Regions from separate parts of the Pseudoalteromonas sp. CST2 genome, predicted to be linked through region 2. Evidence: riboswitches for the same ligand, from Rfam matches in the RefSeq annotation. Region 2 holds a riboswitch; the other holds the start of a gene.
What was found. A riboswitch is a leader RNA that binds a small molecule or an ion and turns the genes downstream of it on or off. The one in region 2 is predicted to bind cobalamin.

Region 1: it holds a riboswitch for cobalamin, as region 2 does, so the genes downstream of both, PSH41_RS09685 (ABC transporter ATP-binding protein) here and PSH41_RS13630 (TonB-dependent receptor domain-containing protein) in region 2, are expected to answer to the same signal.

Annotation. Positions count from the first base shown of each region.
Region 1 is NZ_JAQREO010000005.1:269,646-277,846, reverse strand. Features, by position in the region: gene PSH41_RS09690 (FecCD family ABC transporter permease) at 1-449, opposite strand, end outside; gene PSH41_RS09685 (ABC transporter ATP-binding protein) at 454-1,263, opposite strand; cobalamin riboswitch at 1,332-1,463, opposite strand; gene PSH41_RS09680 (porin) at 1,562-2,494, opposite strand; gene PSH41_RS09675 (LysR family transcriptional regulator) at 2,693-3,562, opposite strand; gene PSH41_RS09670 (DUF413 domain-containing protein) at 3,653-4,027, shown strand; gene PSH41_RS09665 (response regulator) at 4,115-5,350, shown strand; gene rarD (EamA family transporter RarD) at 5,403-6,320, opposite strand; gene PSH41_RS09655 (thioesterase family protein) at 6,451-6,906, opposite strand; gene recQ (DNA helicase RecQ) at 7,041-8,201, shown strand, end outside.
Region 2 is NZ_JAQREO010000010.1:99,916-108,116, forward strand. Features, by position in the region: gene PSH41_RS13630 (TonB-dependent receptor domain-containing protein) at 1-1,032, opposite strand, end outside; cobalamin riboswitch at 1,082-1,251, opposite strand; gene PSH41_RS13635 (ABC transporter substrate-binding protein) at 1,319-2,101, opposite strand; gene PSH41_RS13640 (YajQ family cyclic di-GMP-binding protein) at 2,369-2,851, opposite strand; gene PSH41_RS13645 (VanZ family protein) at 3,002-3,355, shown strand; gene PSH41_RS13650 (ketopantoate reductase family protein) at 3,348-4,250, shown strand; gene thiI (tRNA uracil 4-sulfurtransferase ThiI) at 4,277-5,734, opposite strand; gene PSH41_RS13660 (TetR/AcrR family transcriptional regulator) at 5,832-6,485, opposite strand; gene coaD (pantetheine-phosphate adenylyltransferase) at 6,811-7,302, shown strand; gene PSH41_RS13670 (hypothetical protein) at 7,344-7,886, opposite strand; gene PSH41_RS13675 (hypothetical protein) at 7,886-8,201, opposite strand, start outside.

The DNA.
Region 1 (8,201 bases), on a different contig from region 2:
ATAGACTCTACTTGCGACCTTTTTTGCCGCCCAGCAATAAGTATCAATAAGCCCATTGCTAAAAAGCTCCCTAATAAGGCAGCAGCCGATAACATAAACCCTGCACTAATACTCGCAACGGCCATAAGCAGTACTACCCCAAACGACGCGCCTGACGATATGCCAAATAAATACGGATCAGCGAGCGGGTTACGAGTAACCGTTTGTAAAATAAGCCCTGCAATAGCCAAACCTGCGCCCGCCATAAAGGCAAGTAAGGTACGAGGTAACCTAAGCTCATAAATAATACGCGCGTTAAACGAGCCCTCTCCTGCAGATAAAACCCCTGTGAGCACATCACTTAACGGCGTATCTGCGGCGCCAAAACTCAGTGCGCTAAAAAGGCTGCTCAGTGCAATTAACACGGCTGCTATAAATATTGTCCACTGGTTTATTTTTGTTATATCCATTTAATTAATAGCCATAAAAGTAAGTAATATGAGGAATAGTTTGGCCATTATCTGTGCGCTGAGGGTGGCTAGTTACGCGCGCACATACCCCAAAAACATCCGCTAGCATGTCCTCACTAAGTACCTGCTCAGGCGAACCTGTATGTGTTATTTTACCTTTATTAATAACCACCAGCTCATCGCACATAGCGGCTGCTAAATTTAAATCATGAAATGAGGCAAACACAGTGACCCCTAGCGATTTTGCCAGTTCCATCACTTGTATTTGATATTTAACATCTAAATGGCTAGTTGGCTCATCCATGATGAGTAATTGCGGTTGCTGCACTATAGCGCGGGCAATCAATGCACGTTGCTTTTCGCCCCCCGAAAGCGATTCAAAACTTTGCTTACACTGTTGCTCAAGCCCTACGGTTTTTATTGCCTGTGTAATTTTTTGTTTGTCGCTGTGGGTGGTGGCGCTAAATAATGACTTATGAGGTGTAAGCCCAAGGGCAACCACATCAAATAATGTTAGGTTAAATTGCGCAGGCGTTTCTTGTAGAACTACAGCAACATATTTTGCGTAGTCTTCACTTTTAAGCTGCCAAATATCCTGCTGATTAAAGGTAACGTTACCAGCGGTCGGTTTATTAAAGCGATACAAACAGCGCAGTAAGCTCGACTTACCCGCCCCATTTGGGCCAATTAACCCAATAAACTTACCCTTAGCTATGTGTAAATTAATATTGTTTAAAATGGCGTGATCATCGACTTCCCACGACACATTTTGAACGTTTAATAAGGGTGTATTTGGCGCTAATGTAGTTTGCAAAAGTGAGTCCTTGGAAAGCGTGCACTCACTAACACACAGCTAAAAGACTAGTGCATCAATAAAAATGAGTTTACCCGCTCGTTAAAAAAGTATACCAATCTAGAACTTCTCATGCTGATTGATATGTCTCATTTGTATCTGACTTAAAGCGTGGTGCTAATTACAGTTACGGGAATAGTTGAGGAATTTCACCCCATTCCAAATGAGGGTCTATTATGGGCGGGTAAGTAAATAATTTAAAGCAAAAAAAACCGCGCTCATTAGAGCGCGGTTAATAAAGGGAGTGTTTAAGCAACGCTTAAAACTTGTATTCCATACCTAGGCCAACGTAGTCTTGGTCAACATTGTTGTCCATATCAAAGCTTGAGTAAAAACCAAATACTTTAATGTTTTTATTAAACTTATGATCAACACCTACAGAAACTGCCGTTTTGTCGTCGCTGTCATCAAAGTCCATTGCTTGGTATTGCACTTTAAACGTGTTTTTGCCCATGCTGTAGGCTGCGTTTAATAAATAGCCGTCAGCTTCTGCGCTACCGTCTACTTTTTCTTGAGTTTGGTACATAGCGCCTAATTTAAAGCTCTCTACTTTACCTTGAATTGACGCACGCACTACATCGTAGCCATTTACTTCGCTATCGGCTGCAACCGAGGCGTATACCGCACTCTTTTTAAGTGCAGAGTCACCGTAGGTAACCGCCATTGAATAGCCGTTATCTGCATCTACGTCATCTTCGGCAACAAATGTAGCAAGTACTTTAAAGCCTTCGTAGCTTTTAGATGTATAAGTGATTGAATCACCTAGGCGGTTTTCACCTTTAAAGACATTTTTAATATCGCCTTCAAGGTCATTAAATAAATCTAACTTACCTTGCGATTGTTTAAGCGCTGTATCGTTACGACCCACAACAACTTGACCATATGCACCTTTTAAACCTACATACTGGTTACGTGCAGAAATATTGTCGTCGTTATCACCTTTAGAGTCAGCATCAGATACATCAACTTGAAACTCAAACTTATAAACCGCTTCTAATCCATCAGTAATCTTTTCAGACCCTTTTAGTCCAAAGCGAGATGCATTACTTTTAATTTCAGTGAAAGACCCTTCGCCATCATCAGACGATTGCACAGTAACATTCGCTTTACCGTATACATCAACCTCTGCAAACGCGCTAAAAGATAAACCACTTACTAGTGCAACACATAAGCTCGATTTTACAAAATTCATGTTATTTCCTCGATAATCACAAGACTAATTTTTAAAACAGCTGCAGTTTGTCACCGTTAAATGACAGATATATTACAAAGGAAACATTTTTGTCTTTTTATTTTAATAAAAGTGTCTAAATTCTGAAAACAAACCGACATGAATATTTAATAAACAAAATTGTACCTATTCAACCTCATTAAAAATCATAGTCGGTATTTAGTGTTCATCAACAGGCTGATAAGCATTTATTTTAGGTAATAAGTTAATCAGGGTTTCTATTAGCTCTTTTTGTTCGTTGTCTCTGTGGTAGGCCACAAAAATATCACGCGAAGTATGTTCTACGTCTTTTACATGAAACAGCTCACCCTTTTCTAGGTGAGATTCAACAAGTACCTCGGGGATAAACGCACTGCCGCCACACTGAAGAATTAAATCAAGGGCAATACGTCCCGTACTGGTTCTAAAATAAGGCGGCGTTTTACCGGTAAATTGGCGCGCATGCCATAGTGAAAACGTAGTACCCCAATCAACATATACATATTGGTTATCAAAAAAGTTCTCGTTAGTGGCCGTGTCATAGCCACTAACCGGAATAATTGGCAGCTCGCAAATTCGCTCAACCACAAGCTCGTCTACTTTAGGGGGGTCAAATAAAATGGCTAAATCAAGCGTACGCTCTAATAATAACCGCGTGCTTTCTTGTTGGGCTTTAACCTCTGCGACCAACGAGACCCCAGGCATAGCCGACACAATATTAGTAATGCCAAATTGTAAAAACGCATCCCATATATTAGGTGTACCCGCTAAACTTATTTGCTTGTGCATGTTATCGGCAAGTGCTACATCGACTTTGGCACGCTGCATGCCGGTGATGATCATTTTAGCGTGCGGAAGCAATCGCTCTCCTGGCGCCGTTAATTGAATATTGTTACGCTGGCGAATAAACAAGTTTACACCCAACCCCTGCTCTAATTGGCGAATTCGAAAGCTTACTGCCGATTGAGTGATATACAGGTTTTCGGCCGCTTTACCAAAGTGACGCGTGCGCACAACCTCTACAAATGTTTTTAATAAATCTATATCCAATTTTTTATCCTCACGATAAAAATAACTTGTTTAATAAATTGTCAAACTTGCATCATACTCCAGCAATAAACAGGGTATGAGGATACAGTTATGAGCAACGATATTTCACTACTTCGCCAAGCGTTTGTTAGCCAACGTCAATTTTATGATGATCAAAACTTTCCTCGCGGGTTTAGCCGCAGCGGAAACTTCACCTTATTAGAAGCCAGCATATTAGAGCAACACGGCGTTGTACTAAAAGGGCTTTATAATAAAACTTTAGCACCCCAAAATACGCTACAAGAGCAATTTGTTGACGTAGTTTGTGGCAGTAAAGAACCTACAAACCCAATCGAAAAAGCCTGGGTTAAATATTTAAAACTAACAACCTGTAAAACCAAGTTTCATACACTTTTTGGCCGTTCAAAAATGTCAGGGCCGGTACCAATAAGCCAAGACGATTATAGCGAATCAGATAGCGTATAAGCCTCTAAGATATTTGCTTTTTTGCGTTTTAACAGTTACAACTTGTATAAGCAAATACTTTTGCAAAATATCAAACAAGGTTGTTACGTGACGCGAAAAATACTCATAGTTGAAGATACGCCTACTATAGCGCGTGTGCAAAAGCATATCGCGCTTAAAGCAGGTTACGAAGTAGATATAGCCGAGTCTTTAGCGGCAACAAAAGAGCTAATAAAACACAATAGCTACTTTTGCGCTGTTGTTGATTTTATCCTTCCCGATGCTCCTGCCGGTGAGGCGATTCCGTATACTATTAATGCCGACATTCCCACCATAGTAATGACAGGCAACATAGATAAACAAACTCGCGACACGGTAGAAAAATACCCAATAATTGATTACATAATCAAAGAAAACAAACAGGCTTACCAATACCTAGAAAAACAACTAAGCCGTTTACCACGTAACGAGAACGTAAAAGTGTTGGTCGTCGACGACTCAACCTCTACCCGTAGATACATTTGCAGTTTACTAAAGCGCCATAAGTATCAAATACTCGAAGCAAAGGACGGCAAAGATGCGCTAGAGGTACTTGAAAGCCAAAAAGACGTGTCTGTTATTATTACCGATAACGAAATGCCAAACATGAATGGTGATGAGCTATGCGCCGAAATTCGCCGGCTTTACAGTAATGATGAAAAAGCCATTATCGGTATTTCAGGTGCTGACTCGTCAGCATTATCGAGCCTATTTTTAAAAAATGGTGCCAACGACTACCTCCATAAACCCTTTAACAGCGAAGAGTTTTACTGCCGACTAAGTCAAAACGTCGACATGCTTGAGCAAATCGCAACAATTAGACGCCAAGCAAATACTGACTACTTAACGAATCTGCCTAATCGACGCTACTTTTTTGAAGAGTCGAGCAAATCACTCAAGTATTTAAAAAAATCGAATCAAGATGGTGCACTCGCCATGCTTGATATAGACCATTTTAAATCGATTAACGATACATACGGTCACGATTCAGGCGATGAGGTTCTCAAAGGGTTGGCGGTGTGTTTTAAAAAGTACTTTGAAAAGCAGCTAGTCGCTCGCTTAGGCGGTGAAGAATTTGCCGTTTACTTTACTGATGCAACCACAGCGCAAGCGCTAAAACGCCTTGAAGGGTTTAGGCAATTTATAGAGCTTAATAGCCAAGAGTTTAGCCAAGAAAAAATTAAATTTACAATTTCTATTGGTTTTGCAAGCGGCCCTATTTACCAAATAGATGAGTTACTTAAACAGGCCGATTTAAAGCTGTATGATGCAAAAGAAACCGGCCGTAATAAAGTAATAAGCTAAACCTTAACGCTGCTTTATAGCAACTTGCTTAAACTATTATTGCGCATAGGTATTAAACTTCGGCGGCGGTAACAGCCGCTTTTTTACGCTTACGCGATTGATGATAAGAGTCCCAGGTAAATATAGCCAGCGCACTCCAAATACAGGCAAAGGTAATCACCCGCTCTGCATCAAATACTTCATCGTAAAACACCACAGCAAGCATAAACATTAAACTTGGCCCTATGTACTGAAAAAAGCCCAATGTTGTGTACTGCAAACGCTTGGCCGCTCCGGTAAAGCAAAGCAGCGGCAACGTAGTAATAATACCGGCACTAATTAACAGCGCATTGGTATGCCAATCGTTTAGGGCTAAATCGGAAGTAGGCGTTGGTGCCATTACCCACCAGTAAATTAATGCAACAGGCAGTAAAATTAGGGCTTCGAGTAAAATGCCTGGCAGCGCTTCAACTGGTAACTTTTTACGCAGTAAGCCATAAATAGCAAAAGACGTGGCAAGCGAAAACGCCACCACCGGAAACGAGCCAAAACTGACCAATTGCAATACTACGCCCGCAAAGGCTAAAAATACTGCAAACCCTTGTAACTTTCGCAGCCGCTCGCCTAAAAATAGCATGCCCAACAGTACATTAAGTAATGGGTTTATGTAATACCCTAAACTGGCATCGAGCATATGGTTATTATTAACCGCCCAAATAAACAGCCCCCAATTAAAGCCCAATATAGAAGAGGTAAGTACTAACATTAAAATAATTTTTGGCTGGGCAACTATGCGCTTAACCTTATCCCAGTATTTAAGCACACTGACCACAAGCACTAAAAAAACCACAGACCAGACAACACGGTGAGTTAAAATTTCAAAAGCAGAAACATGCTGTATTTGTTTGAAATAAATAGGCGCTAAGCCCCACATTAAAAAAGCTAAACAGGCAAAAATACCGCCTTTACGCTGCTCGTTTGCAATCGACATACATACTACTTATTCATACTAAAAGGCCGACAGTTTATACCAATTCGCGCTATTAAGTGATTTATTTTGCGGTAACTAAAGCTCAGCGCAAGGCAAAGCTTTTTATTTTAGCCGTACGTAATTAGCAGCTTTAACCTACTAAATACGTACCTGTACCAAAGGCGATTTGGATTGCCTTTTCATTGTGTAGCTCCATTCTACATACACACACTTTATTACCAGAGCGGATCAAAGTAGCACTGGCTGTAAATGCTTCCCCTTTGCCAGGGCGCAAATAATCTGTGCGCAAATCAATAGTGCCTAAGGTAGCCAGCTTTTGCTGTACGCTAGGGATATCGAGGTCGGTTAATTTATCAATAACACTGGCTGCTGCAAGCATGCCGCCCACATTATCGAGCACCGCCGATATAATACCGCCATGAAGAATTTTTTGTGCAGGATTGCCTATAAATACATCCTGCCAAGGAAAGGTAATTTTAGCTTGCTCAGGGCTGAGCGACTCTACCGAGATATTTAAAAACTGATTAAATGGCATGCCATTTACAAACAATGCGCCAACTTGTTCAATTAACATTTCTTTATTCATTATTATTCTCTATGTTTAAATTAACACTGGTACGATGAGTTAAGCATACCTGAAGCAAAACCACGAGGCACTAATTAAATCATTTACCTCTAAGCTAAAGACATCCTATTAAAAAAACACTAAAATAGCCGCCGATGAATACTCTACCCCCTACACCTAGCACATTGGTCCGCAAGCCCGACACGGTTCTTAAACAAGTGTTTGGCTACAGCGAGTTTCGTGATGGCCAAAAAGCGGTGATCGACGCGGCCATTAATGGCCAAGACTCTTTGGTACTTCTGCCTACAGGCGGCGGTAAATCAGTGTGTTACCAAGTACCAGCGTTAGTGCTCGAAGGGGTTACTGTGGTAATTTCACCGCTTATCTCGCTCATGCAAGACCAAGTAACGCAACTGCAAGCATTAGGTGTTAAAGCCGCTTACATTAATAATAGCCTGGCTCGCGAAGAGCAACAATTAGTGTACCAACAATTGCACCAAGGGCTAATAAAATTACTGTATGTTGCCCCTGAAAAAGTGCTTCAGCATGAATTTACTGAGCGACTCAGCCACTTAAATATCAGCTTATTTGCAATTGACGAAGCACATTGTGTATCGCATTGGGGGCATGACTTTAGACCTCATTACTTTAGATTAAATGAGCTTAAGCAGCGCTTTTCCCATGTACCTATGATGGCACTGACCGCCACGGCCGATAAAGCGACCCGCTTTGATATAGTTGAGCAATTAAAATTACAACAGCCCTATATACATACCGGCAGCTTCGACAGACCGAATATTCGTTACACCATCGAAGAAAAGTTCAAGCCCATGGCGCAACTACTGCGCTATTTAAAAGAGCAAAAAAATCAAAGTGGCATTATTTACTGCACTAGCCGTAAACGCGTTGATGACATTGCCGAAAAACTCGCTGATGCAGGTTTAAATGCCGCCGCGTACCATGCCGGCATGAGCAACGAGCAACGCCAATTTGTGCAAACCGGATTTGCCCGTGACGACATTCAAATAGTCGTTGCGACCGTTGCCTTTGGTATGGGCATAAATAAACCAAATGTGCGTTTTGTTCTGCATTACGATATTCCAAAAAGTATTGAAGCCTACTATCAAGAAACTGGCCGCGCTGGGCGTGATGGCTTAGCCGCAGAAGCCATTATGTATTTTGATCCCGCCGATATAGGCCGCGTTAGGCGCTTTTTTGAAGACATAGACGATGAACAACGCCGCCGCGTAGAAGAACAACGCTTTAATGCCATGGCCAGCTTTGCCGAGGCGCAAACATGCCGCCGGCAAATACTA
Region 2 (8,201 bases):
CTCATCAAATGCTTGCGAGCTTTGCGATACATCATCGATATACCAATTAACGCCGCCGCTAATATTAAGCGCATTTGTTAAGCGGTATTGGCCGCTGTAATCTACTTGCGAGCGCTTAGTAACAAATGTACTGGTTAATGGCCCGCCGGTAAAAGAGTCCACATATGTGCTGTCAGAATCATCGGTTGCAAAAGCAACATCTATAGCATGAGATTGGTTAGTGTAGTTTTTGCTCCACTGCGCCGACAGTTGATAGTTTTTAAAGTCCCCTCTTTCAACCGTGCTCGTAGCCGGGCTAAAGCTGCTATCGTAGTCCGCGTAGCCTTCGCTGTACTGGCCTAGTAGCTTAAAGTTTCCGTAGTGTGCATCTGTATAGTTTACTTTAAAGCCTACGTTTTTATTTTCATAGCTGTCGTCATCGGGCGCTATACCTTGTAATGCATCAAAACCATCGGTTTTTTCAAAGCCTGCATTAAATGCGCTAACCACTTCATTTGATTTTACTGAACCTGCAAGCTGATAGTTTTGATAAGCGTTAGAGCCAAATGTGGCATCAAGTGATACATTGCTCGCTTCACGCGTTATTATATTAATAACCCCAGCTAATGCATCTGAGCCATACACAGCTGCACGCGAGCCTTTTACGATCTCTATTCGCTCAATACTATTTAGCGGCACGTTACTTAATGCTTTTTGTCCTAGCGTGGCTGAGCCCGTGCGTACACCATCAATTAAAATTAGCGTATCGCCAGAACCTGTACCACGTAAAGACACGCCCGACGTTTGGCCAAAGCCACCATTAGAATTAATTTGAAAACCCACCTGTGTGCTTAGTAAGGTTGGTAAATCGCGTACATTGCTTGCATCTATTTCGGAGCGTTCAATTACATTAACGCTCGCTAAAACATTATTTATTGATTGTTCAAATTTATTAGCGGTAACAGTGATTTTTTCAATTGGGCTTTGTGCAGCAGATACAGAAAAAGACAGCGCAGCCGAGATAGCAACGCCAAGAGTTGTTTTATTTAGCATGATGTTCCCTATCTTTGCCCACCGCAAAGATTTAAGTAAGTAAGATTACTTCAAGGCCGGTCTCCGGACTCAGTAAACACATAAATGCGTTAATACTTTACCGTTGCGGGGGCAGTGTTGGGATTGCTTTTGTCATAAAGGCGCACCAACTTCCCGATTATCTCGCTGTTAGTTTTAATACTTTAAACCCTGTATTTAGCAACCAGCAAGCACCTTGAAAATAGGCGGTTATTGTGAGCAGTTTGTTTACAAATGTCAACGGACGTCTATATAGCTAAAGGTTAAATTATTTATTTTCAGTAAAGCTGGATGTTACGCCGTATAAACTTAAAAGCGCTGTGATTTTAGGTTTTATTTCAGGCGAATTTAAAAGCTTATCCATTTGTTTTACCGTAATTTTACTGCGCGCAGGATTAACTAAAAAATGAGTATCGTATATAGCATCTGGGGTATTACTCTTATAAAGCAGGTTCATATTAAAAATGTTGTTCTTTTTAAAGTATTGATAAGCTATGTTATTTAACACCCCTACATCGGCACGCTTTAATAGCAGCATTTTAACAACGTTAAACTCATCGATTGTTAAACTAACTTGGTGTTCATCACTTAAATACTGTGCATCGGTTTTAAAATCAGCAAAACGATAGGAATACCCCAATACTCCCGCTTTTGTTAAAGCATGTAAGTCATCGAAATAGCTTTGCTTTTGGGCGTTTTGTGCCAGCGTATACAACTCATTTTTAGCAATAACATAAAAGCTCGTTTCCTGTAAGGCACTTCTTGCTACTTCAGGCACCCATTGCATAGCCATTAAAAACAACATGTCGAATTCCCCCCATTCGACCCACTTTTTGAGCCTTTTTACAGGCAAAGAGTTAAGAGTAAATTTATATTCGCTTTGAGAGTCATTGAGTATTTTTACAAACTCAGGCGCTAACCCTTGCTCTTTTTCGGCATTAATAATAATTGGAAAGTAACCGTCCTCTACCAACACATCTACATTTATTGGCTTGGCAAAGCTAAACTTACTGCACGCAATAATAATTATAAAAACAAGAAACTTAAGCATTTAAAGCCTTTAACAGTCGCTATTAAGTAATATTGATATTAAGAATAGCCTAATATACGCAACTGCGTGATAAGCAGATTTAATAATGCATTTAAATAACGTTAAAAGAATATGGAATAACAGTAGAGTAATTTTACGTAGGTAAAAGGGGTTTAGGCTTGCGAGTAAGTAAAGGCTGTAATTAGGGCGGGGTAAAATGTGTGGCTAATATATTCAATAACCACACATTTAAATTTTCACTTTAAAATACTAAAGACACTTAGCTAATTAATCGCGAAAGTTTTTAAACTGGAAAGGCTGACCTAAATCTGCAGTGCGAACGACTTGCATAGCGGCTTGTAAATCGTCACGCTTTTTACCCGTTACACGTACTTCTTCACCTTGAATAGCAGCTTGTACTTTTACTTTTGAGTCTTTAATGGCTTTAACTACTTTTTTAGCCATGTCTTTCTCAATGCCTTGTTTAAGTGCAACATTACGAAACACGTTTTTACCAGCACGAGTGATGTCTTGCAGCTCCAAGCTTGCTACGTCCATACCACGCTTAGAAATTTTTCCTGCTAAAATATCAAACAATTGCATAACTTGTGAGTCAGCTTCAGCTTTTAGTTTAATTGTTTTGTCGTTTAGCTCAATTGATGCGTCAACACCTCTAAAGTCAAAGCGCGTTTCTAGCTCACGGTTTGCGTTATCTACTGCATTTTTAGCTTCGTTCATTTCTACTTCTGATACGATATCAAATGAAGGCATTGGGTTCTCCTAACTATTAAATCTAAATTTATGCGCCGATTATAACGCTAAAATTATAAATCTTTACATTTTTCTGCCACTTGTTCAGGTGCGATACTAATTTAGTTTGATATACTGCAGCCTCTTTTTTAAGCGGTTTTAGGATTTATCGTGACAAGGCGTGTTTACCAAGCAGTTTTTTTGATTAGTATTGTGGTGTTTACCCTCTTATTTGCCAAAGAAATAAAAGGCGGCGTTACGAACTTATTTCCACATGTTGATAAAGTTGCCCACTTTGGGATATTTTTTATACTTGCCATCATTATGGATAAAGCCTTTAAGTTACCGCTGTACACGCAAGTACTCTTGCTTGCGGGCTACGGTGCAGCAATAGAAATAATGCAAGATGCGCTTCCCTACAGGCAGGCCTCGTTAGGTGATTTTGTTGCTGATTTTGCCGGTGCGGCCACGTACTTTTTACTAAGAACCATTTTTACTCCTCGAAAAAAGAACCCTTATGGCTAATATTCTTATTATTGGCGACGGCGCTATTGGTTTATTGCTAAGCCATTTTTTATCTAAAGCTCACACTGTTCATGTGTTAACACGCAAAGCCACTGCAAATACACGCTTTTATTGCAAAGCAAAACAGCCTTCGCAAAAAATTAATGCGCGGTTTATTACGCTTAAGCAAATTAATGAACAGCCCGCGTTTGATATTGTTATTTTTGCTGTAAAGGCTTTTCAGGTTCAATCGGCCTTTACGCAAGTTAAACCCTTTTTATCGCCAAGTAGTGTACTTATTGTATCGCACAACGGAATGGGTAATGTTGAAACGCTCAATGAGCAACTCGATAAGCGACAAGCGTTGTACTTTTTAACCACCAGCATGGCTGGCTTTAAAACAAACGACTTTATAGTACAGCACACCGGTGAAGGTAAAAGCGTATTAGGTGCCTGCAACCCTTGCGCGCGCAGTTATCGCCAAACAATGTGTGAGCAATTGCAAAACGTGCCGCAGCTTAGCTACACTACTAATATTGAGCAGCTACGATTTGAAAAACTATTAGTAAATATTGCCATTAACCCATTAAGCGCATTGTATGATATTAAAAATGGTCAGTTACGTGCCCCTTATTTTAATAGCATTATCTTTAATTTATTAACTGAGGCATGCCAAATAGCCCAGGCTTTAAAGCTTGATATTAAGCTGGCTGATGCACTTAACAACGCTTATAACGTAATGATGCTAACCGCTGAAAACTACTCTTCAATGCATCAAGACGTAGCGCATAACCGACAAACCGAAATAGACGCCATTTGTGGCTATATTAGCCAACAAGGTAAGCGATTAAATATCAGCACCCCGCTAAACGATGCTCTACTTGCTAAAATTAAGGCAAAAAAAAGCGTGGTATAAACCACGCTCTAAATTACGGTTAACCTTTACGGGCGGTAAACTTTTACACCCGTAAAGCCTGCTTCATGAAGAATAAGCGCCTGTAACTGGCTCATAACCCCTCTTTCACAATACAGGTAGTAATCCTTATCTTTTGGCAGATCACCAAATTTAGTCGCTAAGCGGAAAAACGGTAAATGCACTACATCTATACCGTCAATCTCAAGCGGCGCTGCATCCTCTTCCTCTGGTGAGCGAATATCAACAACCACTGCACCCGCTGGTAAATCAACTACCGACTCAGCTTCTTTAAGTTCTTGCTTAGCTTCTACGTCTATATCACGCACATCCATAATGCGAGCGTTTTCAACAACAGTATTAAGCACATCAAAGTCGAACTTTTCTTCTTCGGCTTTAATAACGTCAAGTTTAGCTTTAACCGTTGGCTTTTTAGATATTACGCCGCAGTACTCAGGCATGGTTTCGGCCATTTCTGCGGTGCCAATTTTACGGGCAATATTAATAATTTCTTGTTTGTCGTGCTGAATAAGTGGGCGCAAAATCAGGGTTTCTGTTACGCGGTCAATCACACTTAAATTAGCTAAGGTTTGGCTAGAAACCTGACCTATACTCTCACCAGTTACCAAGGCTTGAATATTTAATTTTTCGGCTACTTGGCTGCCAGCACGCATCATCATGCGTTTTAGCACAACACCCATTTGGCTGTTTTCAACGTTCTCTAAAATTTCGGCAACAACCGGTTCAAAATCAACCGTGATAAATTTAACTTTATGAGTAGAGCTAAATTTTTTCCATAAATAGTAGCTGGCTTGCTTAACACCAATTTCGTGTGCTGCGCCACCTAAATTAAAGAATAAAAAATGTGTGCGAGCGCCCTTACGGATCATCTGATAACTTGCTACACCAGAGTCAAAGCCGCCTGACATTAACGAAAGCACGTCTTCTTGTGTTGGCAGTGGAAAGCCTGCCATACCTAGGTGAGTTTGCGTAACTATGTAGGCTTTATCGTCTTTTACTTCTAAGCGAATAGTTACTTCTGGGCGGCTTAACTTAACGCGAGCGCCTTCAACGTGCTGGTTTAAACCACCACCCACGTAACGCTCTAAATCGGTAGAAGTAAAGTCGTGTTGACCAATACGCTTTGCGCGTACACAAAACGTTTTACCAACAATAGTGTGCCCTACTAGGTCTATGGTTTTTTTATAGATATCGTCAAGCGTTGTGAAGTCAGTTTCGGTCACTTCAATAAATTGCACAATACCAGGAATGCGCTGCAAGCTATCGATAAAATCTAGGCGTGTTTGTGCATCATCAAGCTTAGTTACAACAGAAATATTATCCCAGTTGTTTCTTACTTGTACTTTTTCGTCAACACGGCGCAATACAATTTTAATGTTATTTTCTAACACTTTAGTAAAGCGTTTACGTACCGAACGGCTTTTAATGGCAATTTCAGGATGTAGTTTGACGATAAATTTAAGCATAGTTCACTCTTAGACTGCGGGAATTCGCGCTCCCAGGCATTGGGCGCGCGATTATAGCAAAAATTTTTGCGTCTAGGAACTAACCAACTAACAGCAGTTAGGTAAGCGCTGGCGCTTGCTCTGCTAGTTGGGTGTATTTTTCACGTAACTGATTCATTTTAAGTATGCTTTTTTCGGTGCTGTAAGCCCTAAATAATGCTAATACTTTTAAAATGCCATGATAAATATCTTGCTCGGCTAAATTACCACTGAGCCTACGCGCTTTAATATACGGAGTCCAAAAACTAACGGTTAGTTTAAGAGTATGGGCAAGTTCAAGCGCATCTTGCTCTTCTATGGCAATCATTTCGTTATCGCGAAGGCCTAAAATAACTTGGCGAACCTGCTCTAATAAAGTTGACTGAAAACCAATGTAGGCTTGTTTTAAGCTTTCATCCCTTGAGAGGATGTCGCCTAAGTTGTCGTAAAAAAAATGATAGCGCCACATTAGCTCAAATAATGAATCTAAATAAGCAGTTAAATGGTCAAACGCATCATCGTTTGCTTCAATGGGTTTAAAATGAGTATGTAAATGCTCGCTGTAAAGCGCAAAAATATGTCGGATAATGTCTTCTTTATTTTTAAAATGATAGTAAAGATTACCCGGGCTCATCCCTAAATGTGATGCAATATGATTGGTTGATATTGCACGCTCACCATGTTCATTAAATAACGAAATACTGGTGTGTATTATTTTATCCTTAGTATTCATATGCGACGACTCAAATTAACTTATAAACTACATTACACTAAATATCAGCCTTGCAGTATAAACAAATCAGGCTGGTTTAAATACCATCATAATTTACTATTTTAAAAACGAGGTCTGATTATGCTCCACGCAGGCATTTGTATTAATGTGGTGCTGTTAACTAAAGTAAAGCCTAAGCAGCGTAATTACACTTTAAAAAATAGTAACGCATTTAAAACACTTTCACTGATTAAATATCAAACATAAAAGCTCAACCTGATCTCCTAGGCTGATTTGTAGAACAAACACTGATAGACTACTTAAAAAATAATAGTTAGTGAAATCTATGAACGTTACGGCAATCTATCCTGGTACATTCGACCCGTTAACCAACGGCCACACCGACCTAATTCAGCGCGCAGCTAAAATGTTTAGCACGGTTATTGTTGCTATTGCTCATAACCCTTCTAAAAAGCCGTGCTTTAGTCTCGATGAGCGAGTTGATTTAGCCAACACTATTTTAGGGCATTTAAGTAATGTAAAAGTGATTGGCTTTTCAGGCTTACTAGCCGATTTGGCTTTTGATCATAAAGCTGATGTGCTTATTCGCGGTATTAGAGCGGTATCTGATTTTGATTACGAATTTCAGCTCGCAAATATGAACCGCCGCCTAAATCCAGATTTAGAAAGCGTATTTTTAACACCTTCTGAGCGCAACTCGTTTATATCTTCAACCTTGGTAAAAGAAGTTGCCCGCCATAATGGCGATGTGAGCGAATTTGTAAGCCCACTTGTTGTGGATGCTTTAAAACAAAGGTTAGGCTGCGACGCAAGCTAATTAAACACAATTAGCGCACTTTGGTGCGCTAATATACCTAACTACTTTTTAGCCATAGCTTGTAATTCATTGTGGTTAAATAAAACGCGTTTAAGCCTTACCAAGCCTAAAATATCTTTGTTTATAATTAATACTATTGCCATTATTAAGTCACTCGAAAACTGGCCAACCCCATAGACCCCCCATAACCACCAATAGTCATAACTAACCAACACCACATAATCGTAATGCATAGCCATGTGTAATGTTGCATTAAACGTTAAACCACAAAGAAGATAATAATAGGCTGTGGCGTTAGCATGTTTATAATTATAGGAGAGGCAAGCAAGCGTGAAAATGGTAAGTAAATCTGCAATTACTAAATCTAAATATATTGAGCCTGTAAGGATAAATGATGCTTTGAACATAAATAGGCTGAGCGTATAAGAGAGCATCATCACCAAAGAAATGTACATAATATGCTTATTGCGGCAGTTTATTGTACAAGCAAAATTATAAAGAAATGGAACTACAAAAGCCCATGTAATAAAAATACTTAGGTAGTCATTTACTGTGCTCAATGCCATAAATACATGTTGGAGCATTAATAAGCACCCATTTTTTTAACGAGATATTTTTTGACTTTTATTAACCCTAAAATATCTTTATTTATAAATAAAACCAATGCCATTACTAAGTCACTTGTAAGCTGCCCAATACCATAAAGCCCCCAAAACCACCAATACTCTATATTCCCAACAACAATACTATCGTAATGCATACCGTAAAATACAAACGCATTAAAACTAAGCCCCACGATTAAATAATAAAAAGCGATCGGTTTAGCTTTCGATAAAAAAATCATCCATATCATCAAAGCGATTATGGTAACTGCATCAAATAAGAACAGTTTTAAGTGA